3 regions of the Microbacterium jepli genome follow, and region 2 is predicted to be linked to each of the others. Evidence: predicted binding sites of a transcription regulator. Region 2 holds the regulator's gene; each other region holds the start of a gene.

The links. The regulator HrcA, encoded in region 2, represses chaperone genes, less so after heat shock. The targets are predictions, from matches to a motif close to TTNGCACTCGNNNNNNNCGAGTGCNAA.
Region 1: a site for HrcA is predicted at 2,602-2,628, ahead of groES (co-chaperone GroES). Genes of this name have one in related genera too.
Region 3: a site for HrcA is predicted at 1,707-1,733, ahead of groL (chaperonin GroEL). Genes of this name have one in related genera too.

Annotation. Positions count from the first base shown of each region.
Region 1 is NZ_JBDFLW010000003.1:544,188-549,405, forward strand. Features, by position in the region: gene ABC304_RS03200 (helix-turn-helix transcriptional regulator) at 1-817, opposite strand, end outside; gene ABC304_RS03205 (Hsp70 family protein) at 814-2,412, opposite strand; gene groES (co-chaperone GroES) at 2,671-2,967, shown strand; gene rarD (EamA family transporter RarD) at 3,130-4,095, shown strand; gene ABC304_RS03220 (ABC transporter substrate-binding protein) at 4,248-5,218, shown strand, end outside.
Region 2 is NZ_JBDFLW010000005.1:1,876,632-1,881,849, reverse strand. Features, by position in the region: gene ABC304_RS13185 (16S rRNA (uracil(1498)-N(3))-methyltransferase) at 1-25, opposite strand, end outside; gene dnaJ (molecular chaperone DnaJ) at 29-1,147, opposite strand; gene hrcA (heat-inducible transcriptional repressor HrcA) at 1,209-2,252, opposite strand; gene hemW (radical SAM family heme chaperone HemW) at 2,336-3,553, opposite strand; gene ABC304_RS13165 (DUF1990 domain-containing protein) at 3,553-4,197, opposite strand; gene ABC304_RS13160 (AAA family ATPase) at 4,268-5,020, shown strand; gene lepA (translation elongation factor 4) at 5,048-5,218, opposite strand, start outside.
Region 3 is NZ_JBDFLW010000005.1:1,146,722-1,151,939, reverse strand. Features, by position in the region: gene groL (chaperonin GroEL) at 38-1,657, opposite strand; gene ABC304_RS09675 (cold-shock protein) at 1,827-2,030, opposite strand; gene ABC304_RS09670 (LytR C-terminal domain-containing protein) at 2,157-2,729, opposite strand; gene ABC304_RS09665 (DUF3263 domain-containing protein) at 2,774-3,022, opposite strand; gene ABC304_RS09660 (DUF2332 family protein) at 3,032-4,015, opposite strand; gene msrB (peptide-methionine (R)-S-oxide reductase MsrB) at 4,103-4,510, shown strand; gene ABC304_RS09650 (nitroreductase family protein) at 4,507-5,046, shown strand; gene ABC304_RS09645 (hypothetical protein) at 5,161-5,218, shown strand, end outside.

The DNA.
Region 1 (5,218 bases), on a different contig from region 2:
CCACCGAGAGCGTCGACAGCACCGCATCGCGCACCAGGGGCATCGGGCTGCCGTTGGCGAGGAGGAACCCCTCGGCGTACGCGGCCAGGACGAGCGCCGGCTCGGCGTCGGGAGCGGGCTCGCCCTCGGACGCGAGGCAGACCGCCTCGACGAAGGCGCGGACGGCGGGTGTGCTCGAGCGCAGGCGATGGGCGACGACATCCTGCAGGGCGTCGGCGGTCTCGGGATGCCGCGGGTCGTCGCAGCGCTCGCCGTCGTGGACGGCCAGCGCCTCGGCGACGAGCCAGGCCGCGCCGCCGGTGGTGGTGAGGATGTCGCGCAGGCAGGCCGTGGTCAGGCTGGTGCCGCGCTCCTCGAGGTGCGCGGTCACGTCGGCGCGCGACACGTGGCCGAGCACGAGCGCGGGCTGCGACTGCTCGAGGATGCGGGTGACGGCTTCGGCGGGTGCGCCGGGGAGGAGGGGGCGACAGGCCACCAGCAGGCCCGCGTCGACGTCGGCGGCGCGGTCGGCCACCGCGGCCAGGAGTGCGGGGTCGAGCAGGTGCGCATCGTCCACCAGCAGCACGTCGTTCTGGGGCAGTCCGGGCACGTCCACGGCGGAGGTGAGGCGCACGACGGCCGTTCCGCCGGCCGCGATCCTCTGGCGCAGGCGGCGCAGCAGTCGCGATTTGCCCGAGCCGGCAGGTCCGATGATGAGCGCGCGGTGCGGTGCGCCGCCGGTGGCGAGCACCTCCGCGTGGGTGCGGGCGAGGATCGGCAGGAGGGCGGGCGGTTCGGCCGGGGAGAGGTGGCCCGACACCCGGGGGGCGGCGTTCATCGGGTCGCCTCCTCTGCCGGCGCCGGGGTGGCGGCTGCCGCTTCGTCCTCGCCGCCGAAGAGCACGACGGGGGTGTCCGCCGGCTGCAGGAGCGGTGTGGCGCTGTCGGAGGGGGACGGGACTCCGGCGGCGGGTGTGGCGGCCGGCGTCGACGACGCGGGCGGAGTCTCGGTGACGGCGTCCGCACCGTCGGGCAGCGATCCCGACAGCACCGAGATGGTGATGCCGCCGGCCAGCACGAGGGCGCCGGCGATGACGGATGCCGCAGCCGGCCCCCGTCCGAGCCATCCGCGGCGCGCGGGGCGGGGTGCGGGCGTCTCCGCGGCGGAGGCGGCGACGCCTGCGTTGCTCGAGGCCGCGTCGGTGCGGGATGGCGCCGGCGCGGCATCCGTCATCGCGGCGGCTCCCGCGGTGCTCGGCACCCATCTCCTCCGCGGCTTCCGCTGCGGCACGACGGGCGGCGCCGGCTGCGGCGCCTCGTCGAACGCGTCGTCCTCCTCCGGCTCGTCGACCCGGAAGGACGCCGCAGCCGCCATCGCCGCTCCGAGCGCGATGATCGCCTTCGGGTCGGCGTCGACGGCGATGGGCCGGTCGAATCTCTCCGAGAGCAGCTGCGCCACACGGGGGATGCGCGAGGACCCGCCCGTAAGCAGGATCGCGTGGAGGTCGTCGCCGTCGGTGTCGAGATCGGCGGCCGTCATCGCCTCGCCGAGCACGTCGGCCGTCTTCCCGATGGACTCCTCGATCATGTCCTCGAACTCGGAGCGCGTCAGGCGCACGGTGGTGCGTCCGCCGCCGATCAGGATCGGGACGACGGCCTCGGAGTCGAACGAGAGCGATTCCTTCGCGTCGATGCACTCGCGGCGCATGGCGGCCCACGCCACCCGGCTCTCGTCGTCGATCCTCATCGCCTCGGGCCCGATCCCGGCCGCGGCCACCGCGTGGCGCAGCACCAGATCGTCGAAGTCGGATCCTCCCAGCGTCGCGATGCCGGCGGGTGCGCCGGCGACGGCCAGCACCCCGTCGTGCGTCTTGCGCAGCACTACGGCGTCGAAGGTGCCGCCGCCGAGGTCGTAGACCGCCAGGAAGCGCCCGGGCGGCACCGGCCGGGACGCCTCGTAGCGGCGCGCGGCGGCCTCCGGCTCGGTGAGCAGCAGCACGTCCTTCCACCCCGCACGCGCCAGAGCACCGCGGACGGCGTCGATGCGATGCCCGCGCCACTCGACGGGGACGGTCACGGCCACGCCGCTGGGCGCAGCGCCCTCCCGCTCGGAGACGACGTCGATGACCCAGGTGACGACCTCGGCGAAGGCGTCCTCCGGTGCGAAGCGCCGATCGCCGGCCAGGATCGGGACGTCATCGCCGATTCGCCGCTTGAACTCCCGGATCACGCGCTCCGGCTGGGCGATGGCCCGCCGCGCCGCGGCGTCGCCGAACAGCAACTCGCCGTCCGCGACGAACACCGCGCTCGGCGCGCTGTCGCTGTGGCGCCCCAGGGGGAACGACACGGGCTCAGCATCCTCCGCCGCCCGCAGCACGGCCGCAGCGGTGCGGCTCGTGCCGACATCGACGGCAAGGTAGTACGACGTGCTCATCCGTGATCAACCCCAGAAGATCAGGTGCGGGGCCTCGTGCCGATCATGCCCAGTCATCGTGCCGCCCCGCACGAGTCCTATTCGGGTCCAGTGAAATATCGGATTGGCCCCACCGCAAGGGGATGGACGGATCAGATCCCGTAACTGGCACTCGCGTTGCGGGAGTGCCAGCGCTTCCCTAGACTGGTGTTAGCACTCGCCATGGGTGGGTGCTAACAAGTCTTCCGTTCCGAAGCGTTGAGAAAGAAGAGGTAGACCGTGTCGGTTTCCATCAAGCCGCTCGAAGACCGCATCGTCATCCAGCAGGTCGAGGCTGAGCAGACCACCTCCAGTGGTCTCGTCATCCCCGACACCGCCAAGGAGAAGCCCCAGGAGGGCGAGGTCGTGGCCGTCGGTCCCGGCCGCATCGACGACAACGGCAACCGCGTCCCGCTCGACGTCGCCGTCGGCGACCGCGTGATCTACAGCAAGTACGGCGGCACCGAGGTCAAGTTCGGCGCCGACGACTACCTCGTGCTGTCGGCACGCGACGTGCTCGCGGTCGTCGTCCGCTGAGACGCCCCCGAATGACGGAAGGCCCGGATGCTTCGGCATCCGGGCCTTCCTCGTTCCATCGAGAGGGCTTCCCGATCACACGCTCCCTGCCCTCCGCCCACAGGGCCACGCGGGTCGGTGTGGACCTGCCCGCCCTGCGGAGGCCGGTCCTAGGCTGGAACGATGAGCTCTCGCGTGCCCTCCGCCCCCACAGCGGCGTCGCCCGCCGACACGGCTCGCGAGCGCACCCTCGGCGGCCTCTACGCCCTGGCGGCGTACCTCCTCTGGGGCTTCCTGCCCCTCTACTTCCTGCTGCTCGTGCCGACCGGCCCGTGGGAGCTGGTCGCCTGGCGCATCCTGTTCTCCCTGGTCTTCTGCGTCCTCCTCCTCGCCGTCACGCGCGGGTGGCATCGGTTCGGGGTCATCCTCCGCAATCCGCGGCTCATGGGGTGGACGGCGCTGGCCGGCGCCTTCATCTACGTCAACTGGCAGGTCTTCATCCTCGGCACCCTGTCGGGTCATGTGATCGAGACGAGCCTCGGCTACTTCGTCAACCCCGTGGTCACCGTGCTCTTCGGAGTGCTGTTCCTGCGCGAGCGTCTGAGGATCACCCAGTGGGTCGCCATCGGGCTGGCCGTCGTGGCGATCGCCGTGATCGTCTTCGGCTACGGGCAATTCCCCTGGATCGCCCTGTCGCTCGCCTTCTCCTTCGGTCTCTACGGGCTCGTCAAGAAGCGGATCGGCCCCTCGGTCGACGCCGTCAGCGGTCTCACGCTCGAGACGGTGTGGCTCATCCCTGTCGCCGTGGTGCAGCTCCTCATCGTCTCCGCCGGCGCCGGGCTGACGATCGGCACCGCGGGGCCGGGACACACCGTTCTGCTGCTCCTCGTGGGCGTCGTCACGGCCGTGCCGCTGCTGCTCTTCGCGTCGGGTGCCCGCCGCGTGCCGCTGACGGTGATCGGGCTGCTGCAGTTCGCCGCGCCCATCCTGCAGTTCATCACCGGCGCCTGGCTGCTGGGCGAGACGATGACCCCCGAGCGCTGGTTCGGTTTCGGCCTGGTGTGGCTCGCGCTGATCGTGCTGTCCGTCGACTCCGTCCTTCACGCCCGCCGTGCGCGCGGCGTCTCCGATGTCGCCGCATTCACCTGATCGGACGCGAAATCACGGGCTTGGATAACGATTGGGTCGCGTAACACATCGTTAACCACTCGCAACACTCGCGAGACAGGCGCCGGGCTAGGTTGGGGGGCACTGGGCCGGCGCCCGAGCCGCGCCCGCGTTCATACACAGCAAGGAGCAACATGAACGTCTTCTCCCGTACCCGCACCGGAAAGATCCTCGGCGTCATCGCCGTGGCCGGCGCGAGCGCTCTCGTCCTCGCCGGCTGCGCCGGCGGCGGTGGAGGCGGCACAGAGTCGTCCGCCTCGTCGGGACCCACCGAGGACCTCACCCTCAAGATCGGCACCGTCCTGCCCCAGACCGGCAGCCTCGCCTTCCTCGGCCCGCCCGAGGAGGCCGGTGTCGGACTCGCCGTCACCGAGGTCAACGAGGCGGCCAAGGGCATCACCATCGACGCGACCTTCGGCGACTCCGGCGATGCCGACAACAAGGCCTTCGAGACCACGGTCCCGAAGCTGCAGTCGGCGGGCGTCTCGGCGATGATCGGCGCCGCGGCATCCGGCGTCACCAAGCTCTTCCTCGACAGCAACGTCAGCGCCGGCATCATCACGTTCTCCCCGGCCAACACGTCGCCCGACTTCACCACGTGGGACGACAACAACCTCTACTGGCGCACCGCCCCCAGCGACCTGCTGCAGGGCGAGGTGCTCGCGAACCTCATCGCGGAGGACGGTCACAAGAACATCGGCATCATCTACCAGAACGACGCCTACGGCACCGGTCTCTACGGTGTCGTCAAGGAGGTCTTCGAGGGCACCGGCGGTAAGGTCGTCGCGGACGCGTCGTACAACGACGGTGACTCCTCGTTCGACGCCCAGGTCGCGACCATCACGGCCGCCAAGCCCGACGCGGTCGTCCTGATCACGTTCGACCAGTTCGCGACCATCGCGCCGCTGCTGTCGAACGCCGGCATCGCCCCCGCTGACTACTACCTGGTCGACGGAAACCTCAAGAACTGGGGCACCGACGTCGCCGTTCCGCTCGAGGGTGCCAAGGGAACGCTCCCCGGCCCGAAGCTGTCGGACGACTTCCAGGAGCGCCTGAACGAGAACTGGACCGCCGCGGGCAACGCCGAGCTGGCGGACTACTCCTA
Region 2 (5,218 bases):
CGTCGACGAGGAAGTGCAGCGCCACGGGTCAGCCGTTCCGGAAGCGGTCGCGCAGCTTGGAGAAGAGCCCCTGGTGGAACTCCGACAGGTGGGGCGCCGGCGCCTTCATCCTCTTCGCGAGGTCTTCCACCAGCGCGCGCTCCCGGCCGTCGAGCCGCGTGGGCGTCACCACCTGCACGCCGACGCGGAGGTCGCCGCGCTGCGAGCCGCGCAGCGGTGTGATTCCCCGGCCCTTGATGGTCAGGACGTCGCCGGCCTGCACTCCGGGGCGCACCTCGAGCTCCACCGGTCCGTCGAGCGACTCGATCGTGGTGCGCGTGCCGAGGATGGCGTCGGGCATCGACACCTCGAGGGTGGCGAGCAGATCGTCGCCGTCGCGGCTGAATCTGTCGTGCGGGCTCACCGTGACCTCGAGGTAGAGGTCGCCGTTGGGGCCTCCGGCCGGTCCGACCTCGCCGGAGCCGGGAAGCTGCAGACGCAGACCCGTCTCGACGCCGGCGGGGATGTCCAGCGAGACGGTGCGGCGGGCGCGCACGCGGCCCTGTCCCTGGCAGGTGCCGCACGGATACGGGATCGTCGTGCCGTAGCCCTGGCAGACGTTGCAGGGCTGGTTCGTGACGACGTTGCCCAGCAGGCTCCGCACGGTGCGCTGCACCTGGCCGGAGCCGTGGCAGATGTCGCAGGTGACGGGCGACGTGCCCGGCTGGCAGCACGAGCCGCCGCAGGTCTCGCACAGCACGGCGGTGTCGACCTCGAGGTCGCGGTGCACGCCGAACACGACGTCCTTGAGGTCGAGGGTGACGCGCACGAGGGCGTCCTGACCGCGCTCGGCGCGCGAGCGCGGGCGGGCCGCCCGCTGGCCGCCGCCCGCACCGAAGAAGGTCTCGAAGATGTCGCCGAAGCCGCCGAACCCGGCGCCGCCCCCGCCGCCGAAGGGCGAGTCGCTGCCGCCCATGTCGTAGCGGCGGCGCTGCTCGGCGTCGCTCAGCACGTCGTAGGCGTGCGTGACGAGCTTGAAGCGCTCGGATGCGTCCTCGCCCGGGTTGACGTCGGGGTGGAGCTCGCGCGCGAGACGCCGGTACGCCTTCTTGATCTCCTCGGGGGTCGCCTCGCGCGAGACGCCGAGGACCTCGTAGTGGTCAGCCACATTCGCCTTCCTGCCCGCGGTGGCCGCGGGGATCGTTCGTGACGGATGCCGTCGGCGTCGCTCAGTGAGCGGCGTCGTCGTCTTCGAGCATCCGGGTGAGATAGCGGGCGACGGCTCGCACCGCCGCGAGGTTCTGGGGGTAGTCCATGCGGGTCGGGCCCAGCACGCCGACGCGCGCACGGGCGCGGGTGGCGTCGTAGTCGCTCGCGAGCACCGACGCCTCGGACAAGCCGAACGGCTCGTTCTCGCGGCCGATGCTCGTGGCCAGTCCGTGCTCGTCGGCGACCATCTCGCTCATCAGGCGCAGCAGCGTCACCTGCTCCTCGATGGCCTCCAGCAACGGGTAGATGCTGCCGCGGAAGTCGGACTCGCGCCGGGCGAGGTTCGCGGTGCCCGCGAGCAGCATCCGGTCCTGCCGGAACTCGTCGAGCTCCTCCGAGATGACGGCGGCGATGGTGTGGACGGCGTCGCTCTCGCCGGCACGGGCGTCGACCGGAGGCGCGGCGATCATCTCCGCGACCCGGGAGACGGCGGTCTTGACGGACAGGCCGACGACCAGTGCCGAAAGACGGGCGCGGATGCGGGCGACGGCATCGTCGTCGAACTCACGGCCGACGACGGCGATCCGCTGCGACACGCGGCCGGTGTCGGTCACGACGATGACCAGCATCCGTCCCGCGCCGAGGTTCACCAGCTCGACATGGGTCACCGAGGCGCGCGCGAAGGAGGGGTACTGCACGATCGCGACCTGGCCGGTGAGCTGGGTGAGCGCGCGGACGGTGCGCGCCAGCACGTCGTCGAGGTCGGCCGGTCCGTCGAGGAACGTCGAGATCGCCGTGCGCTGCGCCGGGGTGAGCGGACGCAGTTCGGCGAGGTGGTCGACGAACACGCGGTAGCCCTTGTCGGTGGGCACCCGACCCGACGAGGTGTGCGGAGCGGCGATGAGCTCCTCGTCCTCGAGCAGGGCCATGTCGTTGCGGATCGTGGCAGCCGACACCCCGAAGGCGTGGCGCTCGACGATGGTCTTGCTGCCGACCGGCTCGTGGGTGTCGACGTAGTCCTGCACGATCGCTCGCAGCACCTGCAGTCCGCGTTCGGTGACCATGTCGACTCCTCCCCCCGCTCTGGCACTCGTTGGTCTGGAGTGCCAATTCTACCGGATGCCGCGGCCGCGAGCCGGGAGCCCTGTCAGGGTGTCAGCGCCCGCACGACGGCGTCGGCCAGCAGCCGTCCGCGGAGGGTGAGCACCACCCGGCCCCTCAGGGCCGCCGGCCCCTCGACGAGACCGTCGGCGATCAGGGCGGCGATCGCGTGCCGCCCCTCCCCGAGGAGCTCGGACACGGGCAGGCCGTCGCGGATCCGGCTCCGCAGCAGCACGTCCTCCAGGCGCCGGGCCTCGGCGTCCGGGCGCTCGCGGCCGGCCGCGGGCGACTGCCCGGCGTGCAGCCGCTGCGCGTAGGCCGCCGGGTGCTTGACGTTCCAGAAGCGGAGGCCGTCGATGTGGCTGTGCGCCCCCGGGCCGAAGCCCCACCAGTCGGAGCCCCGCCAGTACGCGAGATTGTGGCGGGAGCGGTGCGCCGGCCCCCGCGACCAGTTCGACACCTCGTACCAGTCGAACCCGGCGGCATCCAGCAGTGCGTCGGCGAGCTCGTACATGTCGGCTTGGACGTCTTCGTCGGGCGCGGCGACCTCCCCGCGGCGGATGCGGCGGGCGAGCTTCGTGCCCTCCTCGATGATCAGCGCGTACGCCGAGACGTGATCGGGCTCCAGGGCGAGCACCGTCTCGAGCGAGCGCCGCCAGTCGTCGAGCGACTCCCCCGGCGCACCGTAGATGAGGTCGAGGCTCACCTCGAGACCGGCCGCGCGTGCGGCGGCGACCGCCGTGTCGACGTTGCGGGGATCGTGCGTGCGGTCCAGCACGGCGAGGACGTGCGGCACCGCGGACTGCATGCCGATCGACATCCTGGTCACCCCGGCCTCGGCGAGCTCGGCGGCCGCGGCATCGGTCACCGTGTCGGGGTTCGCCTCGACGGTGATCTCCGCGCCGGGCGCGAGCCCGAAGGCGTCGCGCACCCCGTCCAGCATGCGGCCGAGGTCGCCGGGCGGCAGGAGGGTCGGCGTGCCGCCGCCGAAGAACACCGTCGCGGCCGGACGCAGGGCGCCGGCCTCGGACAGGATGCCGCGGGCCAGGGCGACCTCGTCGAGCAGCGTGTCGGCGTACTGGTCCTGGCGCGCACCGCGCAGCTCGTCGGACGTGTAGGTGTTGAAGTCGCAGTACCCGCAGCGCACACGGCAGAACGGCACGTGCAGGTAGACCGAGAAGTCCGTCTCGGGCCGGGCGCGGACGTCGTCGGGCAGCCGGCCGTCGAGGGGTGCGGGATCGCCGAGCGGGAGGGCCGCGCCCATCAGGACGTGTACAGCGGCGAGATGGCCCGCAGGTACCGCTGGAAGAGCGCCTTGCGGCGGCGCCGCACGAGGGCCGGGAACACCCGGTAGGCGAGGGCCACGGGCGCGTCGAACGCGCGGACGGTGAACCACACCTCGTCGTTCGGGTACCACTCGATGAGGAAGGACTCCTCGCCGCTGACGACCGAGCTGCCGACCGTGCCGAGCGCGAAGCCCACCCTGCGGGCCTCCTCGATCGCGAAGATGACGCGCAGCTCCGCGTCGGCGTTCATGCCGTCGACGCGTCCGTGGAGGCGGATGGTCGTGCCGGGGCCGACATAGGGCGTGCCGTCGGTGTCGAAGCGCTGGTCGGCCTCCAGCCGGCTCGGCGAGACGGCGTTGCCCTCCTCGTCGAAGCTGACGCCGGAGTACATCGGGCCCGCCGCGGGGCGCACGTCGCTCAGCCGGAGGTCGCCTCCGCGCTGCGCGGACCACGAGAGCAGGGCCTCGCCGGCGGTCTCGAAGCGGGCCTGCCCGCTGCCGATCCGCCAGGACTCCTCGGCCGGGATGCTGCGTTCCGGGGGGTACTGCATGAGGTCGCGGGCCTGGGTGCCGCCGACGGCGGCATAGTCGACGGTCTCGTCCCTGAACGTCCCACGGCGCATGTCCTCAGCCTACCGATGCGCGCTGTGCGACTCCCCGGGACGCGTCGCCGGTCCATGCCAGACTGCGCGCATGCGCGCCTCAGACTTCCGCCAGCAGCCCGTGGTCGCCGTGCGGGCACGACCGGACGAAGACCTGCAGGGCAGCCGACCCGACCCGCGACGGTGGCCCGCCACCATCCCCGCCGTCGCGCAGCTGCTGTCCGACGGCCTCGAGCTGCATCCCGGTGTGACGTTCCTCGTGGGCGAGAACGGCTCGGGCAAGTCGACGGTGCTCGAGGCGATCGCGATCGCCTACGGCTTCGGCGCCGAGGGCGGGTCCGCGTCCTCCCGGCACCGGACACGCGTATCGGAGTCCGATCTGTCGGAATGGCTGCGACTCCAGCGAGGGGTCGGCGCAGCGCGGTGGGGCTATTTCCTGCGCGCCGAGACGATGCACTCGTTCTACACCTACCTCGAGCAGAACCCCTCGTCGGCGCCCGAGCCGAGGTTCCACGAGATGAGTCACGGTGAATCGTTCCTGGAGATGTTCCGATCGCGCTTCGACTCCCCCGGCTTCTACTGCCTCGACGAGCCCGAGGCCGCGCTGTCGTTCTCGTCGACGCTGGCGCTGATGTCGACGCTCACGGGCATCGTGGCCGAGGGCGGTCAGGTTCTGTGCGCGACGCACTCGCCGATCCTCGCGTCGCTGCCGGGCGCGCGCATCCTCGAACTCGGACCGTGGGGACTCCGTCGGGCGCAGTGGGACGATCTCGAGCTCGTCGCCCACTGGCGGTCCTACCTCGCCGGCCCGCAGCGCTACCTGCGGCACCTGCTGTCGGACTGAGCGGATGCCGCGGCCCGCGGCATCCGGCTACTTCTTCTCTTTACCCTCGACGTCGCCGGAGAGCGCGGCAATGAACGCCTCCTGGGGGACCTCGACGCGACCGACCATCTTCATGCGCTTCTTGCCCTCCTTCTGCTTCTCCAGCAGCTTGCGCTTGCGGGTGATGTCACCGCCGTAGCACTTGGCCAGGACGTCCTT
Region 3 (5,218 bases), 730 kb from region 2:
GCAGATGCCGGGGCCGCTCGTGTCATTCAGACGTGGATCAGAAGTCCATGCCACCCGACGGGTCACCCATCGGCGCCGCAGCCTTCTCGGGCTTGTCGGCGACGACGACCTCGGTCGTCAGGAACAGACCGGCGATCGACGCGGCGTTCTGCAGCGCGGAGCGCGTGACCTTCGCCGGGTCGATGATGCCCTGTGCGAACAGGTCGCCGTACTCGCCGGTCGCGGCGTTCAGGCCGTGTCCGACGGGCAGGTCCGCCACCTTGTTGGAGACGACGCCCGGCTCGAGACCGGCGTTGAGGGCGATCTGCTTCAGAGGCGCCTCGATGGCGACCTTGACGATATTCGCGCCCGTGGCCTCGTCACCCGTGAGCGACAGCTTCTCGAAAACGATCTTGCCGGCCTGGATGAGCGCGACACCACCTCCGGCGACGATGCCCTCCTCGACGGCTGCCTTCGCGTTGCGGACGGCGTCCTCGATGCGGTGCTTGCGCTCCTTGAGCTCGACCTCGGTCGCAGCGCCCGCCTTGATGACGGCGACGCCACCGGCCAGCTTCGCGAGGCGCTCCTGGAGCTTCTCGCGGTCGTAGTCGCTGTCGGTGTTCTCGATCTCGCGACGGATCTGGGTCACGCGACCCTCGATCTGGCCCGAGTCGCCGGCACCCTCGACGATGGTGGTCTCGTCCTTGGTGATGATGACCTTGCGGGCGTGGCCGAGCAGGTCGGTGGTGGCGTTCTCGAGCTTCAGGCCCACCTCTTCGGTGATGACCTGTCCGCCGGTGAGGATCGCGATGTCCTGCAGCTGCGCCTTGCGACGGTCGCCGAAGCCGGGAGCCTTGACGGCAGCCGACTTGAAGATGCCGCGGATCTTGTTGAGCACGAGGGTCGCGAGAGCCTCACCCTCGACGTCCTCGGCGATGATGACGAGCTCCTTGCCCTCCTGGATCACCTTGTCGACGATCGGCAGAAGGTCCTTGATGTTCGAGATCTTCTGGTTCGCGATCAGGATGTACGGGTCTTCGAAGACCGCCTCCTGACGCTCCGGGTCGGTGACGAAGTAGGGGTTGATGTAGCCCTTGTCGAAGCGCATGCCCTCGGTGAGCTCGAGCTCGGTGCCGAAGGTGTTGGACTCCTCGACGGTGACCACACCCTCCTTGCCGACCTTGTCGATCGCCTCGGCGATGAGCTCGCCGATCGCGGGGTCGGCGGCGGAGATGGACGCGGTGGCGGCGATCTCCTCCTTGGTCTCGACCTCCTTGGCGCTGTTGAGCAGCTCGTCGGAGATGGCCGCGACGGCCTTCTCGATGCCGCGCTTCAGCGAGATGGGGTCGGCGCCGGCGGCCACGTTGCGGAGGCCCTCCTTGACGAGCGCCTGTGCGAGGACGGTGGCCGTCGTCGTGCCGTCACCGGCGACGTCGTCGGTCTTCTTCGCGACCTCCTTGACCAGCTCGGCGCCGATCTTCTCGTACGGGTCGTCGAGCTCGATCTCCTTGGCGATCGAGACACCGTCGTTTGTGATCGTGGGGGCGCCCCACTTCTTCTCGAGCACGACGTTGCGACCGCGGGGGCCGAGCGTCACCTTGACGGCGTCGGCCAGGATGTTCAGGCCGCGCTCGAGACCGCGACGGGCCTCTTCGTCGAAAGCGATGATCTTTGCCATGTGTATGTCGTCCCTCCCGGACCTGAGGTCCGGACGTAGCGAATGGTCTTTGGCACTCGGAGATACCGAGTGCTAACCCCATTCTGGCACTCGCCCCAGGGGAGTGCAAGCCGCGCGGAACGGCATGGCGAAGCATCCGTCGTCTATGGCGACGAGCGGATGCCGCGGGTCAGCGGACGACCTGCACCGATTCGGCCTGAGGGCCCTTCTGACCGGTTCCGACCATGAACTCGACGGTCTGGCCCTCCTCGAGCACGCGGAAACCCGACATGTCGATGTTGGAGTAGTGGACGAAGACGTCCTGGCCGTCCGCCACGGTGATGAAGCCGAAGCCCTTCTCGGCGTTGAACCATTTGACGGTGCCCTGGGTCATGCGAATCACTCCTGTTGCTGGTGGTCAGGAGCATCGTATGCACCGGGATCAGCGCGATCCGGGCCGTCCAGCGACTGTTGACACGGGTGCACCGAACTTTTTACCGGCGTGAAACACGCCGCCGCGTCAGGGGCCGTCGGTGGGCGTCGGCGGGGTGGAGGTGCGATCGAGGCCGATGACGACCGTGAGCTGCCTGGCGTCGGGTTCGAGCGGCTGGTAGACCTCGCTCTGCTCGACGCGCGCGCCTCCGATGACCTGGGCGAGGCCCAGGGCGGCCGGCTCGTCGGCGGGGAGCAGGTAGTACACCGTGGTCTGCGGGAAGTCCGAGCTGCCCGCACCGCCGGCCAGCACGGCGTCGCTCGCCCAGCCGGCCTGCACCACGACGTCCTTGACCTGCGTCGCGAGTCCGTCCTCCGGGGTCGCGTTCAGGATGCTGACGTTGTAGCTCGTGTCGACGACCGGCGTCACGACGGGCGTGGGTGTCGCCGAGGGGGTGGGCGTCGGGAAGAGCGTCACGCGGCCGGACGCGACGAGCGTGCCGAAGATGCCGAGCGCGATGAGGACGATGGTCGCCACCGCCGCCCAGAGGAAGATGACCCACCCGCGCATGTGGGGGTTCTCGGAACGGTGCGCGCCGACCCGGCCGTGCGGCGAGGGGAGGTCGTCGAAGCGATCCTTGGGGAAGGAGGGTCTCGGCATCCCTGGATCCTACCCAGCAGCCCTGTGACCGACCGCCGCGCGGCTCACTGCGCCGCAGCGGCCCGGGAGAGACGGGCGCTCTCGCGCGCGTCGCGGATGCGCCGCAACCGCTTCACCAGCATCGGGTCGTAGGCGAGCGCCTCGGCCGTCTCGAGCAGACGCCCGAGCAGCTGATAATAACGCGCCGGCGACAGGCCGAACTCGGCCCGGATGGCCTCCTCCTTCGCCCCGGCATGGCGGCTCCACGCGGCTTCGAAGTCGAGCAGAGCGCGGTCGCGGTCGGTCAGAGGCACGCTGTCACGCTAGACCGCGGACACCGTCGCCTCCGGTAGCCACTCCACGGAACCTCCCAATGGATCGACGCGAGCCAGCGGCCGCCCGTCGAGGGCGAGTGCGAAACCCGAGCCGACGCGCTCGGTCCACGTGTCGTGGAGACCGACGGGGTCGACGGTGATCCAGCGGGCGTGGAGGGCGCGGATGCCGGTGAGGAGCCTGTCGCGACCGGCGCGGGGGATGTGCGGCAGCACCCCTGGAGTGGTCACGACGAGCGTCGCCCCCGCGGGCGCCCGAGCCGCGACATTCCTCAACAGCGTCTCGTCGGTGGCGTCGCCCGCCACGAGCACCGGCGGATCGGCGGCGACCACATCGAGCGCGGCCTCGATGCGCTCCACGCGGCCCTCCTCCCCCGGCCACACGAGCGCCGTCAGGAAGCGCCGGTCGTCCGGGTCGCCGGCGTCGAGCGGGCTGAGGTCGATGCCCGCCCGCCAGATCACGTGCGGCATCCCCAGCTCTGGACTCCCCCGCAGCACGGAGTGCAGCACGACGTCCGACACTCCGTCCACCGGATCCAGCGCCGCCTCCTCACCCGCGTACCGGTAGGAGTAGCGGTCGGGGTAGAGGCACAGACCCGCGCTGGCCCCGATCTCGAGGAGGGCGATCGGTCCGGGCACGAGCGACAGCGCAGGGAGGAGCGCCGCGCACCGCAGCGGCTCGTTGGTCTGGATGCTGCGGCCACCGCACTCGGTGACGACCTCGTGCGCGTGCGTCCGAACCCAGCGCGCCCAGGCGGCGTAGCGGCCCTCCGGGGCGCCGAGCATCCGCGTGACGGCGAAGACGAGCGGCGGCTGCCGGTGGTTCGCCGCGACCCGGCTCAGGATCGCCTGCACCGCCGGGTCCCCGGCGACCCCGCGCGCCCACTCCTCGTAGAGGGCGGATCTGCCGGGCGCCTCCTCGCGCGCGAAGCGGTCGTATCGCTCCGCGACGGCGGCCGCGGAATCCTGCATCATGCGGCCATCCTCGCCCACGACGACTCCGCGAGGAGCCCCGCCGTGCCCGGGTCGGGTTGAATAGAGGGGAGCAACGAGGAGAAGGTCATGAGCTACGAAGTCACCAAGACCGACGCGCAGTGGCGCGAGGAGCTGGGCGCCGATCGCTACGCCGTGCTGCGCCAGGCGGGCACGGAGCGCGCCTGGACGGGCGAGCTGCTCGACGAGAGCCGAGCGGGCCTCTACACCTGCGCCGGATGCGGCTCCGAGCTCTTCCGCAGCGGCACCAAATTCGACTCCCACTGCGGATGGCCGAGCTTCTACGAGTCCGTGCGCCCCGACGCCGTCGAGCTCATCGAAGACCGCTCGCACGGCATGGAGCGCACCGAGGTGCGCTGCGCCACCTGCGGCTCGCACCTGGGTCACGTCTTCCCCGACGGCTTCGGCACCCCCACCGGCGACCGCTACTGCATGAACTCGCTGTCGCTCGAGTTCACCCCCGAGGCCTCTGCGTGACGAGCGCATACGAGGCCGCCCGCACGCGCCGTTCCCTGTCGAAGGTGACGGATGCCGCGCCCAGCCATGACGAGCTCGTCCGGCTCATCGGAGCGGCGGGCCGTGTGGCCGACCACTCCGCGCTCGCGCCGTGGCGCCTCATCGAGCTCCGCGGACACGACCGCGACCGGCTGGGACGCGCGCTCCACAAGGCGGAGGGCAAGAAGGGGTCGTCGACGAAGCCACAGCGTGCCCCGCTGCTGATCGCGGTCGTCGTCAGCTACCGCAAGAGCAAGGTCGCCCGGTGGGAGCAGGAGACCGTCGCCTCGGGCGTCGCGCACATGCTCAGCCTGCTGCTCGACGAGGCCGGCTGGGGCGTGTTCTGGCGCACCAGCGGCGAGCACACCCGCGCGAAGGCCGTGGCGAAGGCGCACGGGCTGAAGAAGAACGAGGAGCTGCTCGGCTGGCTCTACGTCGGCGGCAAGCCGACCCGCGGCCGGCCGAGCCGCATCAAGACGATCGACGCGACGCGGCACCTGTCCGCCATGCCGCGCTGACACGAAGCATCCATGGGTCTTGGCGACTCATGTACCGGCCGCGCGTGGAGGCTTACACCGTATACCTATATCGTTGAGCCGGGCTGGCGTCGTGACCACCCGGGAAGGTCGCCGATGGTCCCTCGCAGCCGAGCGCTCCTCCAGCAATGGGTCGATGAGTTCGTCGCCGACC